Regions from separate parts of the Microbulbifer sp. S227A genome, predicted to be linked through region 2. Evidence: predicted binding sites of a transcription regulator. Region 2 holds the regulator's gene; each other region holds the start of a gene.
The links. Region 2 encodes LexA, which represses DNA repair genes until DNA is damaged. Its sites were predicted from a motif close to ACTGTNTNTANANACAGT; they were not measured.

Region 1 (5,370 bases), on a different contig from region 2:
ATTAACTGCACCGCATCTTCAAACTCGTCCGCCTGACCTTCGCCGGCATCCAGTGCGGCACTGTCGAGGAACTGGTTGAGCAGGGGGGTTTCCTCCTCGTCTACCGTTTCGCCGTCGGCATCGGCGGTGGGAATACCGTCGAAGCCGCGGCAGGCGCTGACCAGTTCCTGCAAGTTCTCCACGCGAGTCTGGCCCTTCTCACCTTTTTCCTTGCCGTGGAATTCGATCAGACCGGTCTGCTCGATGGCCAGCTCGGCGATATGGTCGAGGGTCTTGTCGGTGCTCTCTTCGTCCAGCGCGTCGATCAGGCTGAGGAAATTCGCCAGCGCATTGCCGGCGCGGGCGGCAAGCACCTTTTGCTGCAGCATTTTTTCTGCGGCGCTCCACAGGGAACAGCCGTGCTCACGGGCGAACGCCCGCACCGTATCCACGGTGCGCGCACCGATGCCGCGCGTGGGCGTGTTGACGACCCGCTCGAATGAGGTGTCATCGTGGCGGTTGGTCATCAGGCGCATGTAGGACAGCGCATTCTTGATTTCCATGCGCTCGTAGAAGCGCTGGCCACCGTAAATGCGGTAGGGCACCTGCTCACGCAACAGGCCTTCTTCCAGCACCCGCGACTGGGCGTTGGAACGGTACAAAATGGCAATGCTGTCGCGGCGGTTACCGTCGCGCACCCAGTCCTGAATGCGCTCGACAATAAAGCGCGCCTCGTCCTGTTCGTTGTAGGCGGAATACAGGGAAATCGGCTCGCCCTTGTCGCCCTCGGTCCACAGCTGTTTGCCGAGGCGGCCGGAGTTGTGTGCGATAACCGCATTGGCGGCGTTCAGGATGGTGCTGGTGGAGCGGTAGTTCTGCTCCAGGCGCACCGTCTGCACGTCCTTCAAATCCGCTTCGAAGTGCTGGATATTCTCAATCTTGGCACCGCGCCAACCGTAAATGGACTGGTCGTCATCACCCACCGCGGTAATGGCACACTGGTCGCCAGCGAGCAGGCGCAGCCACGCGTATTGAATGGTATTGGTATCCTGGAATTCGTCCACCAGGATAAACGGGAAGCGGCGGCGGTAATGCGCGAGGATGCCGTCGTTGTTCAGCAGCAGTTCGTGGGCGCGCAGCAGCAGCTCGCCAAAGTCCACCACGCCGGCGCGCTGGCAGGCCTCTTCATAGGCGCTGTAGATACGCACCATGGTCTGCAGCCAGGGATCGCCGGTCAGCTGAATATACTGGGGGCGAATTCCCTCATCCTTCTGCGCGCCTATCCACCACTGGGATTCCCGCGGTGACCACTTCTTCTCGTCGAGGCCCAGCTCGTTCTGCACCCGTTTGATCAGGCGCAGCTGATCGTCGGAATCGAGAATCTGGAAATTCTGCGGCAGCTTCGCTTCCTGCCAGTGCGCACGCAGCAACCGATGGGCGAGGCCGTGGAAGGTACCCACCCACATGCCAAAGGTGTTTACCCCGAGCAGCTCCTCGATACGCCCGCGCATCTCGCGCGCCGCCTTGTTGGTAAAGGTCACCGCCATAATGGAGTAGGGCGACGCCCCCTCCACCTGCATCAGCCAGGCGATACGGTGCACCAGCACGCGGGTCTTGCCCGAGCCGGCACCGGCCAGAACCAATTGATTGCCCGGAGGCGCGGCCACGGCTTCGCGCTGGGGGTCGTTGAGGGGGTCTAAAAGTTCAGATACGTCCATGGGGCGGATTGTATCAGAGGAAGTGCCATTCACCTGTTTATATGAACAGGTTTTTCGGATCAACATTGGTCGACGATAAGGTGCTGGTGTCGGGTATGCCTGTGCGAGACCTTCCGCGAGAGGGACCTCGCGGAAGAGCCCCCAGGGATGGGTTTAGGGGGGGCGCCTAGCCCGTGCTCGCACAGGCATACCCGGCGGCAGTGCCGCCACGAGAGCACGATCAAGCAACACCAACACTCGCCAGCACCGAGCCATGCCGCTAAACTGCACAACTTGAACCATAGAAGGTGTTGTCGTGAAGCCAGCGGAAGTCACGCAAAAAATCAGCGAGCAGCTGAGTTCCATGCGCAAATCAGAGCGCAAGGTTGCGGAATATATCCTCGCCAATCCGGGCGAAATCATTCATATGCGTATTGTCGATCTCGCCACTGAAGCACAGGTGAGCGAACCGACCGTGGTGCGCTTCTGCCGCGCCGTGGGCTGCTCCGGCTTCCAGGAATTCAAGCTGAACCTGGCCCAGCAGCTGGCTTCCAGCCCGAGTTTTGGCCAGATCGCGGTCACCGAAACCGACTCCATCGCCGAATACAAGCGCAAGGTGTTCGACTCTACCGTCGATACCCTGCTGAACGTGCGCGACAAGATTGACGGGCGCGCCCTGGAAGCGGCAATTTCCGCCATCGCCGCCGCCAAGCGCGTGGAATTCTTTGGCTTTGGCGCCTCCGGTGCCGTTGCCGCCGATGCCCAGCACAAGTTCTTCCGCCTGCAGATGGCCACCGCGGCCCACTCCGATCACCATATGCAGAGCATGTCCGCCATGAGCATGCAGCCCGGCGACGTGGTGGTTGCCATTTCCCAGAGCGGCCGCACCTCCTCGCTGCTACGTTCCATGGAAATGGCCAAGCAGCAGGGCGCCACGGTGATTGGCCTCGGCCCCAGCGGCTCACCCATGACCCGCCAATCCAGCATTCCGCTGGAAGTGGATGTGGAGGAAGACATCGAACTCTACACCCCACTGTCCTCGCGTATCGCCCACCTGGTGGTGATCGACGTGCTCGCCATCGGCGTGGCCCAGCGCAAGGGCCCGCAGCTGCAGGAACACCTGCTGAAGCTGAAGCAGGGCCTGTACAATTTGCGCGAAGAAAAGCACTAAAAGAGTACAAAAAGCGGCTATCTGCTGTGAACGCGCTGCTCTTGGCAGCGCTTATCCCGCCTTACTAGAAAACTACTCACCGCATATTCCCCAGCACCCATGGCATCTGCCGGGCGCGCCCGCTACTATGCCGCCGCCCGCAGGCAATATCTGCCGATAACTATGCTTTGAGCATCGGCTCGCGGGCTCCCACAGGCGTTGCCGCTGTACCCGTAGTTTCCCTATTTACCGGTTTGTTATGCCCCCGAATTTCTTCGACGCCGACGGCCGCCCGCCGCGCTGGCTCGCTCCCTGTCTCGCCGCGCTGGTCGCGCTGACCCCGTTTGCCATCGACACCTATCTGCCGGCGATTCCCGCGATGGCGGTCGCGTTGGGCGTGGAAGTCGCACAGGTGCAGCACTCGGTTTCCAGCTATCTGCTGGGCTTTGCCTTGGGACAGCTGTTTGGTGGCCCACTGTCGGACCGCTGGGGGCGTATTCTGGTGGGCACCATTGGCCTTAGCGTGTTTATCGTCAGCACCACGCTGATTCTATTTGCCAACAGCGTGGAAATGCTGGTGGCGCTGCGCTTCTTCCAGGCCGCAGGCGGCGGGTTTGCCACGGTGATTTGCGGCGCCATCGTGCGCGACCTGTACCACGGCCGCGAGGCCGCACGCATCATGTCGCTGATTGCCACCATGATGCTGATTGCACCGATGGTAGCACCGGTGATCGGTTCCACCCTGCTGACCTTTGGCAACTGGCAAGCGATCTTTATCTTCCTGCTGGTATATGGCTTGGCCATGATGGTGCTGGTACGCGGCATTCTGCCGGAAACCGTGTCGCGCTTTCGCCGTGCGCGGCGCCAGCGCCAGTCCCCGCACAGTATGTTTCAGGGCTACGCGGAGATTTTTCGCACCCCACGGGCACTGGGCTTCTTGTTCGGACAGGCATTTATCAGCGGCTGCATGTTCATCTACATCACCACCGCGCCGTTTGTGTTTATGGAGCATTTCGGAGTCAGCCCGCAAACCTTCCCAATTCTGTTCGGCAGCAGCGTATTGGGCCTGGTGATCCTCGTGCAGCTGAATATCCGTCTGCTGAAAGTCTTCGAGCCCCGTCAGATCCTGCTGGCGGGTATCGCGCTGCAACTGGTGTTCTGTGCCTTGTTGCTGGCCAGCACTCTCTACTACGGCGCGCAGCAACCGCTGTTGGCGTGGATGATTCCGTTGGTACTGGCGATGGCCACCATCGGCCTGATTACACCCAATTCGGCGGCCTGTTACCTGGAGTTCTTCCCCTCGATCAGCGGCACCGCCAATGCGTTGTTCGGCGCGTCGCTGTTTATCTTTGGTGGGGTACTTGGTGGCACCGTGAGCGCGGTGCACACCGGCACCCTGGTGCCGATTGCGGCGGGGATGTTGTGCTGCTCGGCCGCCGCGCTGTGCCTGGTGCTGTTTGTGGCGAAAGCGCGGCGGCCGATCGAGATATCAGAAAGAAAGTGACGTCCCGGGTTAAATCAAACCCTCGGCCTTGAGCGCCTTCTGCACACCCGGGCGCTGGGACATGCGTGCGGCAAACGCCGCGAGCTTCGGCCAGGCACTGGTGTCGATTTCGACAAACTTGCACCAGTTATACACGGTAAACAGGTAGGCATCGGCGATGCAGAAATCGTCGCCCAACAGGTAATCACCCGCCATATTGCCCTCGATATACTGAAAGCGCTTGGCGAGTTTTTTACTGGCCAACGCCTTTTCGTCATCGGTGCCACCCCAGAACAACGGCAGGAAGGTCTTGTGGACTTCGGTGGCCAGAAAGGTCAGCCACTCCAGTACTCTATAGTATGCGAGCGAGCCGTATTGTGGCGTCAGGTTTTTTTCTGGTTTCTGTTCAGCGAGAAACTGTACGACCGCCGGGCCTTCGGTCAGCAATTCACCGCCCTCGAGCAACAGCGCCGGAACCTGCCCCTTGGGGTTGACCTCGACAAAATTGCCACCGCCATCCATCTCCTTGGTTTTCAGGTTGACCTTGCACAGCTCCAGATCGATACCCGCCTCGCAGGCAACGATATGGGGCGACAGCGAGCAGGCGCCGGGCGAATAAAACAACTTCATCAGAGTTCCCTTTTCTGGTTTTGATCGAGTTTATCGCGCCCGGCTCCAGAACCGCGCCTCAGCCGCGACCGTGGGGCGCCGCGTAATCCAGCTCCGGACCCACGGGCACAATGCCGGTGGGATTAATGTTCCGGTGGCTGGCGTAATAGTGGGTTTTGATATGGTGGAAATCCACCGTTTCCGCGACCCCGGGCCGCTGGTACAGCTCGCGTACATACCCCCACAGGTTCGAATAATCCGCCAGACGCTGCTTGTTGCACTTGAAGTGGCCGTGGTACACCGGGTCGAACCGAACCAGTGTAGTAAACAGCCGCCAGTCCGCCTCGGTGATGCGATCCCCGGTGAGGTAGCGATTGTCCGCCAGGCGGCGCTCCAACTGCTCCAGTACCTCGAACAGGCGATGGTACGCCGCCTCGTAGGCCTTTTTGCTG
Region 2 (5,370 bases):
GGGTTTACCTCTTGGCAGGGGATGTGTGCATATCTTGCAGCGACGGTCCGTTGGGCCCCGGGGGACGGCGTGGCACAGTCGCAGCGGTTCGATGAGGCGGATACCGGGTTTTGCAGGCAAACGGAAGCCTGCCTTGGTGTCGATGTCCCGTCGTTGATACCTTGCCGTTGAGACCCTTGCCGCATTCGCCGGCCCGATTGCCGCTTGCCCCGGCGCGCGGCCCATCCCATGCTGCGGTTGGGGCAGCATGATACGAACAGAGAGGCAGGCACATGAAACTGCGGGTCGCCAAACCGTCGGAACTCGATCTGATCCTCGACTGGGCGGCGCATGAGGGCTGGAACCCCGGGGTCGCGGATGCGCCGGCCTTTCACGCCAGCGACCCCTATGGGGTCTTTGTTGCCGAAATCGCGTCGGACCCTGTCGCGGCGATTTCCGTGGTCAATCACTGCGACAACATGGCCTTTCTGGGATTGTACCTGTGCCTGCCGGATTATCGCGGGCAGGGCATCGGCTATGCGCTCTGGACCCACGCTCTGGCCCATGCGGGCGAGCGTGTTGTGGGCCTGGACGGAGTGGCCGAGCAACAGGGGAATTACGCCAAGTCCGGCTTTGTTCCTGCCGGGGCCAGCCTGCGGTTTCAGGGGAGTCTGACAGCCGCGCCCGATCCCACAGTGCGGCTCGCAACGGCGCGGGATCTGCCCGAACTCGTGGCGTTGGACCGCGCTGCAAACGGGTATGCGCGGCCACGGTTCCTGTCGGCATGGCTGGCCGGTCAGGACAGCCGCAAGACCGTGGTCCTTGAACGCGCCGGGGCCTGTCGCGGGTTCGCGACGGTGCGCAGATGCCGAACCGGCGTCAAGATCGGCCCGATCATCGCGGATGACGCTGTGGTGGCGATTACCCTGGCGCGCGCCGCCCTGGCCGTGCTGGCCGGTGATACGGTGATAATCGATGTTCCATCGGACAATGAGCCGCTGGTCCAGGCGCTTGCTGATCTCGGCTTTGCCGAGACCTTTGCAACCGCGCGCATGTATCGCGGTCCCGCCCCGGTTTCAGGGCCGAACCGGCAGGCGATTGCGACGATGGAACTGGGCTAGGGCCGCGTCGTGGTCCTCGTTTGATAACCATTTGATAACCATACTCCGGTTACCGTCATCCCATGTGACAAGCCGGAGGGCAGAGATCGGATATGCGGGGCCTGAGACGGGCGCTGAACTGGGGCGACATGGTGTTGCTCTGCCAAAGGGGGCACCTGTTTCCATGGGCGCCGGTCTGTCTCGCGATTGGAATTGGCAGCTACTTTTCGCTTCCGGTCGAACCTGGCGCGCCGATCTATGCAGCGCTTTGCGTGTCGGGAAGTATCTGTGCGGCGGTTGCCATGCGCTGGCCAGGGGGCTGGTCGGCGCTGGCATGGGCGATGATGCTCGTGGCGATCGGGTTCGGTCTGTCCGGGGTGCGCGCCCATCTTGCCGCCGCACCGGTGCTGGACTGGCGTTATTACGGACCGATTGAAGGGCGCATCGTCGCGATGGATCGCAGCGCGTCGGACGCAATGCGCGTCACCCTCGATCGCGTCACCCTCGATCGCGTCACCTTGGAACGGGTCGCCCCGGCGCGCCGGCCCGACCGGGTGCGCATTTCGCTGCATGGCCCGCCGGTGCCGCTCGAACCGGGCCAGAGAATCATGACCACGGGGCATCTCTCGCCGCCACAGGGGCCGGTTGAACCCGGTGGTTTCGACTTTCAGCGTCACGCCTGGTTCCAGGGGCTGGGCGCGGTCGGCTATACGCGCAATCCGGTGCTGACGGTCGCGCCCGGGCGCATGGGGCAGGACGGGTTGGGCGTCTTTACCCTGCGCATGGCCGCTTCCGAACGGGTGCGTGCGATCCTGCCCGGCGATGTGGGCGGGTTTGCCGCCGCTGTCACCACCGGCGATCGCAGCGGCGTCGGGCAGGGCGCGCTTGATGCATTGCGGGCCAGCAACCTGGCGCATCTGCTGGCGATTTCCGGGCTGCATATGGGGCTGTTGGCGGGCTTTGTCTTTGCGCTCCTGCGCATGGGCCTGTCACTGTTTCCGGCGCTGGCCTTGCGCGTCCCGGTGAAAAAACTCGCCGCCCTCGGTGCGCTTGGCGCCGCGGCGGTCTATCTGGCGCTGTCGGGCGGCAATGTCGCGACCGAGCGCGCCTTTATCATGGTGGCGGTGGTCCTGCTCGCGGTGCTGGTGGATCGGCGCGCCTTCAGCCTGCGCGCGGTGGCCATGGCCGCGCTTGTTGTTCTGTTCCTGCGCCCCGAGGCGTTGCTGGGACCGGGGTTCCAGATGTCCTTTGCCGCGACCACCGCCTTGATCGCCTTTTTCGGCTGGCTGCGGGATGCGGACCTGCCCCGGGCACCGGGCTGGGCCAAGCCGGTTCTGGGGGTGTTGATGTCCTCGGCGATCGCGGGGCTTGCCACCGCGCCGGTGGGGGCGGCCCATTTCAACACCCTGTCGCATTACGGGCTGATCGCCAACCTGGTTTCGGTGCCGTTGATGGGGGTGCTGGTGATCCCGGCGGCGGTGGCCGCCCTGTGTCTTGCGCCCCTCGGGCTCGAATGGCTGGGGCTGGTGCCCATGGGCTGGGGCCTGTCATGGATACTTGGCGTCGCGCATTGGGTGTCTGGCCTGTCGGGTGCGCAGGGTCATGTTCCGGGGCCCGGGCCGATGGTGCTGCCGATGATCGCGTTGGGCATGTTGTGGCTGATGCTGTGGCAGGGGCGCGCACGGGTTGTCGGCGTCGTGCCGGTCATCATTGCCTTTGCGCTCTGGTCGCAGGCGCAGCGCCCCGCCATCCTTGTGGCCGATAGCGGCGGGCTTGTCGGGGTGATGACCGCGCAGGGGCGCGCCCTGAGCAAGCCGCGCGGGGCCGGGTTCGTGGCGCGCAACTGGTTGGAAAATGACGGCGACGGCGTCGACCAGGAAATGGCCGCGCTGCGCTGGCCGGGCGAGGCGGGCAAGCTTCGCGTCATGGCGGCGGGCGGGGCAGAGATCATCCACGTGATCGGCAAGACCGGTGCGGCGCAGATGTCAGCCTGCACCAAGAACCAGGTGGTGATTGCCTCGGTGCCCCTGCAAATTGACGGGCCCTGCGAGGTCTATGATCCCAAGCGGTTGCTGCGCACCGGCAGCCTCGCAATCAGCAAGAACGGCGTTGTCACCGCGCAGCAGGCCGCCGGGCGACGGCTCTGGAACACGCGCGACAGGCCGCAAACCCGACTTGCCCGGGCTCAGTAGGTGCGGATCAAACCAACGAGCCTGCCTTGAACCTTGACCTTGTGCTCGGGCAGCACGCGGGTCTCGTAGGCGGGGTTCGCAGCTTCGAGCGCAATCGAACCGCCGCGCCGGTAATAGCGTTTCAGCGTCGCTTCGTGATCTTCGACCAGCGCAACGACGATATCCCCGTCATCCGCCGCCGACGTTTCGCGGATCACCACCACGTCACCGTCATTGATCCCGGCCTCGATCATCGAATCCCCGCGCACTTGCAGCGCATAGTGATCGCCGGTGGCGGACAGCATCTGTGACGGCACGGCGACCTGGTTTTCCACATGGCTGATCGCTTCGATGGGCACGCCGGCGGCAATCCGCCCCATCATCGGCACATCCGTGGCGCTGGATGTCGCCGGGGCGGCAGGGGCCGCATGGGACGCTGGAGATTTGCCGCCCTCGACCACGCGCGGGGTGAACCCGGTGGTCGGTTCGCCTCCCAAGCTCTCGGGCAGGCGGACAACCTCGATTGCCCGGGCGCGATGCGCGAGGCGGCGGATAAAGCCTCGCTCTTCAAGCGCGGTGATCAACCGGTGAATGCCCGACTTGCTGCGCAGATCCAGCGCGGCCTTCATTTCATCAAAACTGGGAGGAACACCGTCGCGTTGGACGCGCTTGTGAATAAACTCCAGCAAATCCAACTGCTTCTTGGTCAACATTGCCTGAACCTCTTGCCTGTGGGTTTGCATTTGTTCTAGACATGTTCTCGTTTTGTGTCAACTCTCGGGCCTCAGAGCGGCAGGTAGTTGACCATGGCCCCGGCCTTCTGCGCTGGATCATCCGGCGCGCGCACCAGCAGGGCGTTGGCCTGTGAGAGGATGGTCAGCAGCGAACTGTCCTGGTTGTCAAAAGCGTTGACCTGGCCATCGCTGACGATCGCGCGCATGTAATGTTCGCGCGGGCCGTTGCGCGTCAGCGGGGCGTCCAGCCGAGCCTGGCGCAGGGGTGGCAGGTCGGAGCCAAGGCCCAGCATCGCGCGGACCATCGGGACAAGGAAGATATGTCCGCACACCATGGCCGAGACCGGGTTGCCGGGCAATCCGACCATCGCGGCCCCGTTCAGCCGGCCCGCCATCAGCGGCTTGCCCGGGCGCATCGCCACCTTGTAGAATGACCGTTCCATCCCGAGATCGGCGGCGGCCTGCGCCACCAGGTCGTGATCGCCGACCGAGGCCCCGCCGATGGTCACAATCAGATCGGCACCGGTGGCCAGCTCAAATGCCATGCGCAGCGATGACAGGCTGTCGCGGGCAATCGGCAACAGGCGCGCGGTGGCCCCGAGCTGTTCGACCATGGCCTTGAGACCAAAGCTGTTGGAGGCGATGATCTGATCGGGGCCGGGTGTCTCGCCGGGCATCACCAGTTCGTCCCCTGTGGCGAGGATGGCGATCACCGGTTTACGGGTCACGGGCACACGGGCGATGTTCATCGAGGCAAGCAGGGCGATGTCCTGCGGTGCGAGCACACGCGGGGCGGAAACCGGCGTGCCCCGGGTGAAATCACCGCCGGCGGGGCGGATATTGCTCTTGCCGCCCGGATCGTCGGTGATGGTGATCAGATCGCCGCTGCGGCTGACATCTTCCTGGATGACCACGAAATCGGTGCCCTCGGGAACCGGCGCGCCGGTAAAGATGCGCACCGCCTGTCCGGCACCGACAGGTCCGTCAAAGCGATGCCCGGCGGCGGCTTCGCCGACCACCTTGAACATTGCGTGCAACTCGACCTCGGCGGATTTCACCGCGTATCCGTCCATCGATGAGGCGGCAAAGGGCGGTTGATCGCGCTGTGCAAACACCTCGCGTGCCAGGACCCGCCCGGCGGCGTCAATCAGGTCGATCTCTTCTGCGGGCAGCGGCTTGACCAGGTCGAACAGCGCCGCGCGGGCTTGGGAAACGGATATCATTCTGCGGTGTATCGCCCTGATTTTCCGCCATCTTTCAGAATGACGCGAATGCCGCCGATCTGCATCTCCTTGTCGACGGCCTTGGTCATGTCATAGACCGTCAGCGCTGCGGTGGACACGGCGGTCAGGGCCTCCATTTCAACGCCGGTCTGGCCGGTGGTCT
Region 3 (5,370 bases), on a different contig from region 2:
TCTGGCGCAGTAATTGAATCCAAAAGCGTCTTATGTTCAGCACCACAAGACGACCCCCACCATCGTGTATTCCAGTTGCCCCATGCTGAACGGGTGCGGTTCTGGAAACTGAAGAGGAACACATGCAGATTCTCGACGAGCATCTGGCGGACGTCACCCCCACTAGGTCTGGGCATTAGCGTATGGCGGTACCGTGGAGTAAAAAACAGTAACCGTAAAATTTAGCTGCTGATATTCAGCACCACCTTGCCAATGGAATTGCCACTGCGCAGGCACTCGATGGCATCGTGGGCCTGCGCAAAGTCGTATTCGTGACCAACATGGGGGGCGGGTAAATCCAGGCTCGCGCAGCCGCCTAACAGCTCATCGAACAATGCCTGTTCCTGCCATAACCAGATCAGGTTAAAGGCCAGCACGGATTTGTTGGTGCTGATCATGTCCATCACATCGTAGCGCGGACGCTTCAGGTACAACCAGGCCGCTTTCAGCCAATTAGGTTTATCGCCCGGAGTAAACTCCGCCGCACCAAATACTACCAGACGCCCGGTCGGCGCAAGCGCCGCGAAACACTGCTGCTGGAGCTTGCCGCCAATCCCGTCGAGAATGGCATGCAGTGGCTGCCCGCCCAGTTGCAGTTTTAACTGATCGGCAAAATGTTCGCCGCGCACAATCACATCGGTAAAACCCTGCGCGGCAAGAAACTCACACTTGTTTTCAGAACTGACCGTGCCGATGGGGATGGCCCCCATCTTCTCCACCATGCGCATCGCCTGCAAACCCACACCGCCCGCAGCACTTTGAATCAACACCTGCTGCCCCGGCTTTACTGCCGCCAGATTGGTCAGCGCATAGTAGGCGGTGAGGCTCTGGGCGGGAAAGGCGGCACCTTCGGCAAAACTCCAGGCATCCGGGATCTTGCGGCAGTGTTGCGCGGGAATATCGATCACGGTGGCATAGCCACCAAAACGGGTACAACCGTACACACGGTCTCCCACTTTTAAATCGGTTTGCGTATCCGCGGCCACTTCACTTACCACTCCGGCAAATTCCAGGCCGGGGATAAAGCTGCCTTCCGGCGTAGCGGAGTACAAACCGGTCAGCGCAAAAATATCCGCGAAATTAAGCCCGACGGATTTCACCGCCACGCGCACCTGGCCACTAACGAGGGGCGCAAGCGGCTCCTCTAGCAGCCGTAGATTGCTGATCGCACCGGCCTTGCGTGTACGCCATACGTGCCGGATTTGCTCCATCTGTCATTCCTTAGTTTATTTTCCCAAACCTAATTCGGACCGGTACTGTATCGCCTCTATATCGGTATATGAGAGTAACGATATTTCACGACCCAGCGCCAGTGAACCGTGCATGGATGAGCGGTCGATGTGAAGTTTGTCCCACTTCCACACATGCTGTATAACCATACAGCCCCTGGATGGCGCCCATACCCTTCAACAGCAATTGATTTCCCTAGCGAAACTCCCATGGCCGAGCCCGTCGAACTGGCACCAGACTATTACCTAAGCAATTTCCACGCCCTAGTGGAATTTGTGGTAACGCGCTATGACGCGCTGCTGTCTGACGAAGAGCGGTGTTTCCACCAGTGCTTCTGCGCACTCGATACCGATAGCCAGAAACTCTATGTACGCCTGCTGTCACGCAAGGGAGTGCCCTCCACCGCTGGTGCACTCTTTCGGCAATCCAAACTGGCGTACCAGGAAATTCACAACCTGCCGCACGCGGTGGAAACCCTGGCAACTGCTGGGCTGTTCCTGCGCGATCCGGCCCTGGACCTGACAGACATTCTGCCGCTGTTCACCAAAAACGAACTGCTAGCCTATAGCCTCGAACCGCTGCCCAAAACACTCAAGCGCCCGGCACTGGAGCAGGCACTCCTGCAGCAAGACCACGACTCTGTTCGCGCACAGCTGACCTTTGATGAACCTCTGCTCGCGGTACAGGCGGCAGCACACTTCGAGACCTTCAAGCTATTGTTCTTCGGCAACCTGAATCAGGACCTTACCGATTACGTACTGCGGGATCTTGGACTGTTCCGCTACGAAAATTATCCGCTGGAGCAGTCGCAACTGCCATTTAAAAGCCGCGCGCAGGTCGAGCGCCATCTGCACTATTACGCTTGTCTCGCACAATTGGAGCAGGCACTCAGCGCTGATGCGCAAGCCATCACCACCCTTGCCGCCGAACTGCCGGAAAACCCGCAAGGTGATACCACACTGCAACGGCGACTGGATCGCCTGCGCCTGGCACTGGCGCGCCAGCTGGAGCGGCTGCAAGCATTGGAAGCGGCCAATACGCTGTACCAACAATGTCAGCGCCCGCCGGCGCGCGAGCGCCGCGCCCGTATCGCCGCCACTCAAGGCAATACCGATGCGGCTCTGACTATCTGTGCCCAGATACTGGCGCAACCGGAGAATGAGCAGGAGCGCGAATTCGCTGCGAGCTTCGGTCATCGCACCGCCAAGAAAACCTCGCACTGCGACACCTGGCCTGCGCCAAAGCGTTATCGGGCACCCACGCACACCGTCACCCTGACGCAAACCAATGAGCGGGTGGAAGTCCGGGCTGCACACTATCTCGCAGACGCCGCCGCCGGCAATCAGTGCTTTTATGTGGAAAACACACTGATCAACGGCGTATTGGGCCTGGCCATATGGGATATCGTATTCGCGCCAATTCCCGGTGCTTTCTTCAATCCATTCCAGGTTGCGCCGAGCGATTTTCGCAGTGCAGATTTTTATCCACAGCGGCGGGCGGCATTCACCCAGCGCCTGACCGAACTGCAGGAAACCGGGCTCGACGAATGGGTATGGCACCACTTCCGCGAGAAGCGTGGTATCGCTAACCCGCTGGTGCACTGGGACGGGCTTTCGGAGCCACTGCTGGAACTGGCACTGTCACAGATCCCCACCGAGCACTGGCTGGCACTGTTTCGCCGGCTGCTGAACGACATTGCCCATCACCGCAGCGGCTTTCCGGACCTGATCTTGTTCCCCGCTGATGGCGGCTATGAACTGGTAGAAATCAAAGGGCCGGGGGATCGCCTGCAGCAAAACCAGCAGCGCTGGCTGGCTTATTTCGCCCAAAACCAGATACCGCACCGGGTATTGCATGTTGAGTGGGATACTTTGTGACTGGCACCCTGAACGCCCCTCTGGAAGACACTGAGTGTCGCCCAACAGCAGAGGATACCCTGCAGCTCTCTGTAGGGGAGCTGGTAGCGTTTGCCTGTCGCAGTGGCGATCTGGTTAGCGAACACAGGCACGGTGGGCCCACTGCCGCGGAGGGCATCCGCGCACACCAGCGTCTGCAACGCAAACGCCCGAAAGGCAGCGAGGCGGAATATCGCCTGCAAGTAGAACTGGAGCAGGACGGTCAGGCAGTGACGCTGAGCGGGCGCGTCGACATACTCCACCCCCAGGTGGACCTGCATACCCCAGTCCAACTCGACGAGATCAAAACCACCTATGTGCCACCGGAGGCACTCGCGGAATCCGCGCGCGCCCTGCACTGGGCACAGCTGAGGATCTACGGCTTTTGCTACGGCCTGCAGCACCAGTTCACGGCAGCTACGCCGGTAGCCCTGCAAATGCTCTGGCACAACCTCAAGGACAAGAAAACCTACCCCGAATCCCGCGAGTTCCGCTGGGGAGAACTAGAGGCCTTTACCCGCGAGGCGCTCACCACCTACATACAGTGGCATCGGCGCTGGCAGGCGCACCGACATACCGTGCGCGCGTCGGCTCGCGCACTGGCATTCCCATTTCCAGACTACCGCGCCGGCCAGCGCGAACTCGCGGTAGCCGCCTACCGCTGCCTGCGCGACGGTGGCGAACTGGTGGTGGAGGCGCCCACCGGTATCGGCAAGACCATCAGCACACTGTTCCCCGCCATCAAGGCGATGGGAGAAACCCCGCTCGATCAGCTGGTTTACCTGACAGCAAAAAATTCCGGCCGCCAGGTAGTGCGGGAAACGGCCACACGCTTACATGATCGTGGACTAACCCTGTCGGTGCTGGAGATTCAGGCGCGGGACAAAACCTGTGCGTGTAGCCTGGGCCTGTGTAGCCGCGACGACGCCGGGATTTGCCCACGCACGCGCAACTTCTTTGACCGCCTGCCGGAGGCGCGTATTAACCTCCTGGGCAAACCGTTGCTGACCCCGGAAGTGATTGCCGAGGAAGCCGACCGCCTGCAGCTGTGTCCCTTCGAACTGTCGCTACAGATGCGCCCCTGGGTGGATCTGGTGGTGTGCGATTTCAACTACGTGTTCGACCCGCTGGTACAAATGCACGGTTTGCTGGATAGCAGCCGGCAACGCGCGGTGTTAATCGATGAGGCCCACAATCTAGGGGATCGCGCCCGTGGCATGTTCAGCGCAAGCCTCAAGCGCGGCGACAGCCGCCGTGCCGCAGCCGCCTGTAAAGGTTCCCACCCGAACCTGCACCGGGCTATCCAGTCTCTGGTAAGAGCGCTGGACAAATGGGTGGAGGAACAGCGCGGCAGTGCGGAAGACCCGGCAGAGAACACTGCCGAGATATCCACAGCGGCAAATTTTCCCACCGAGGGAACCAAAAATCGCGAGCTGTGGATAACTTCACTGAGCGACGGCGCACCGCAAAAGATCAGTGCCGCGGTGCAAAAAGTGCTGCTGGTTGTGAACCAGTTATGGGAGCAAGGCCAGCAACCACCCGAAGACATCAATGACTGGCTGCGGTCGCTATTTCGCTATCAGGTGATCGAACAGTCGGTGGCGGAGCAGCACCGCTGTATTACCCGCGTCCAGAGCGCTTCCAACCCGGATAGTCACTGGCGGGAACAGGAAGTCGAATTACTTTGCCTGAATGCCGCCACCTATTTACAGCAGGCATACCAAGCCTTCCACGCGGTCATCGGGTTTTCCGCCACCCTGCGCCCGCCCGGCTACATCTGCCAGCAGCTCGGCTGGCAACAGAATGCCCCTTACCTCGCCCTGCCCTCGCCATTTCGCAGCGAGCAGCTGGGACTTTTCCTGTGCCCATACGTGGATACCCGCTACCGGGCACGGGACCGCGCCGGCGAGCACCTGGTGGAGATGATTGCTCGCACGTATCAAAGCCGCCCGGGTAACTATCTGGTGTTCTTTCCCTCCTACCGCTTCCTGCAGCAGGTGGCCGAGCGCTTTGCCAGTGCCTACCCGGAGATACCGCTGCTGCTACAGGAATCTGGTAGCTCCGACCAGCAGCGCGCGGAATTCCTGCAACAGTTTCAGGCGGGTAACCGCACCCTGGGGTTTGCCATCATGGGGGGGATCTTTGGCGAGGGGATCGACTATGTGGGCGAACAGCTGATCGGTACCATTGTGGTCGGCACCGGACT

Region 1: the regulator LexA is predicted to act here: its motif matches at 1,730-1,747, upstream of uvrD (DNA helicase II).
Region 3: the regulator LexA is predicted to act here: its motif matches at 1,406-1,423, upstream of ACP15R_RS19595 (VRR-NUC domain-containing protein).

What each region holds. Positions count from the first base shown of each region.
Region 1 is NZ_JBNAFZ010000009.1:253,659-259,028, reverse strand. It holds gene uvrD (DNA helicase II) at 1-1,697, opposite strand, end outside; gene hexR (transcriptional regulator HexR) at 1,993-2,847, shown strand; gene ACP15R_RS20415 (multidrug effflux MFS transporter) at 3,086-4,330, shown strand; gene gstA (glutathione transferase GstA) at 4,340-4,939, opposite strand; gene ACP15R_RS20405 (glutathione S-transferase family protein) at 4,998-5,370, opposite strand, start outside.
Region 2 is NZ_JBNAFZ010000004.1:471,297-476,666, reverse strand. It holds gene ACP15R_RS12750 (GNAT family N-acetyltransferase) at 273-1,100, shown strand; gene ACP15R_RS12745 (ComEC/Rec2 family competence protein) at 1,193-3,271, shown strand; gene lexA (transcriptional repressor LexA) at 3,265-3,963, opposite strand; gene glp (gephyrin-like molybdotransferase Glp) at 4,035-5,207, opposite strand; gene moaC (cyclic pyranopterin monophosphate synthase MoaC) at 5,204-5,370, opposite strand, start outside.
Region 3 is NZ_JBNAFZ010000009.1:59,367-64,736, forward strand. It holds gene ACP15R_RS19585 (DUF1330 domain-containing protein) at 1-46, opposite strand, end outside; gene ACP15R_RS19590 (zinc-binding dehydrogenase) at 222-1,250, opposite strand; gene ACP15R_RS19595 (VRR-NUC domain-containing protein) at 1,479-3,146, shown strand; gene ACP15R_RS19600 (ATP-dependent DNA helicase) at 3,143-5,370, shown strand, end outside.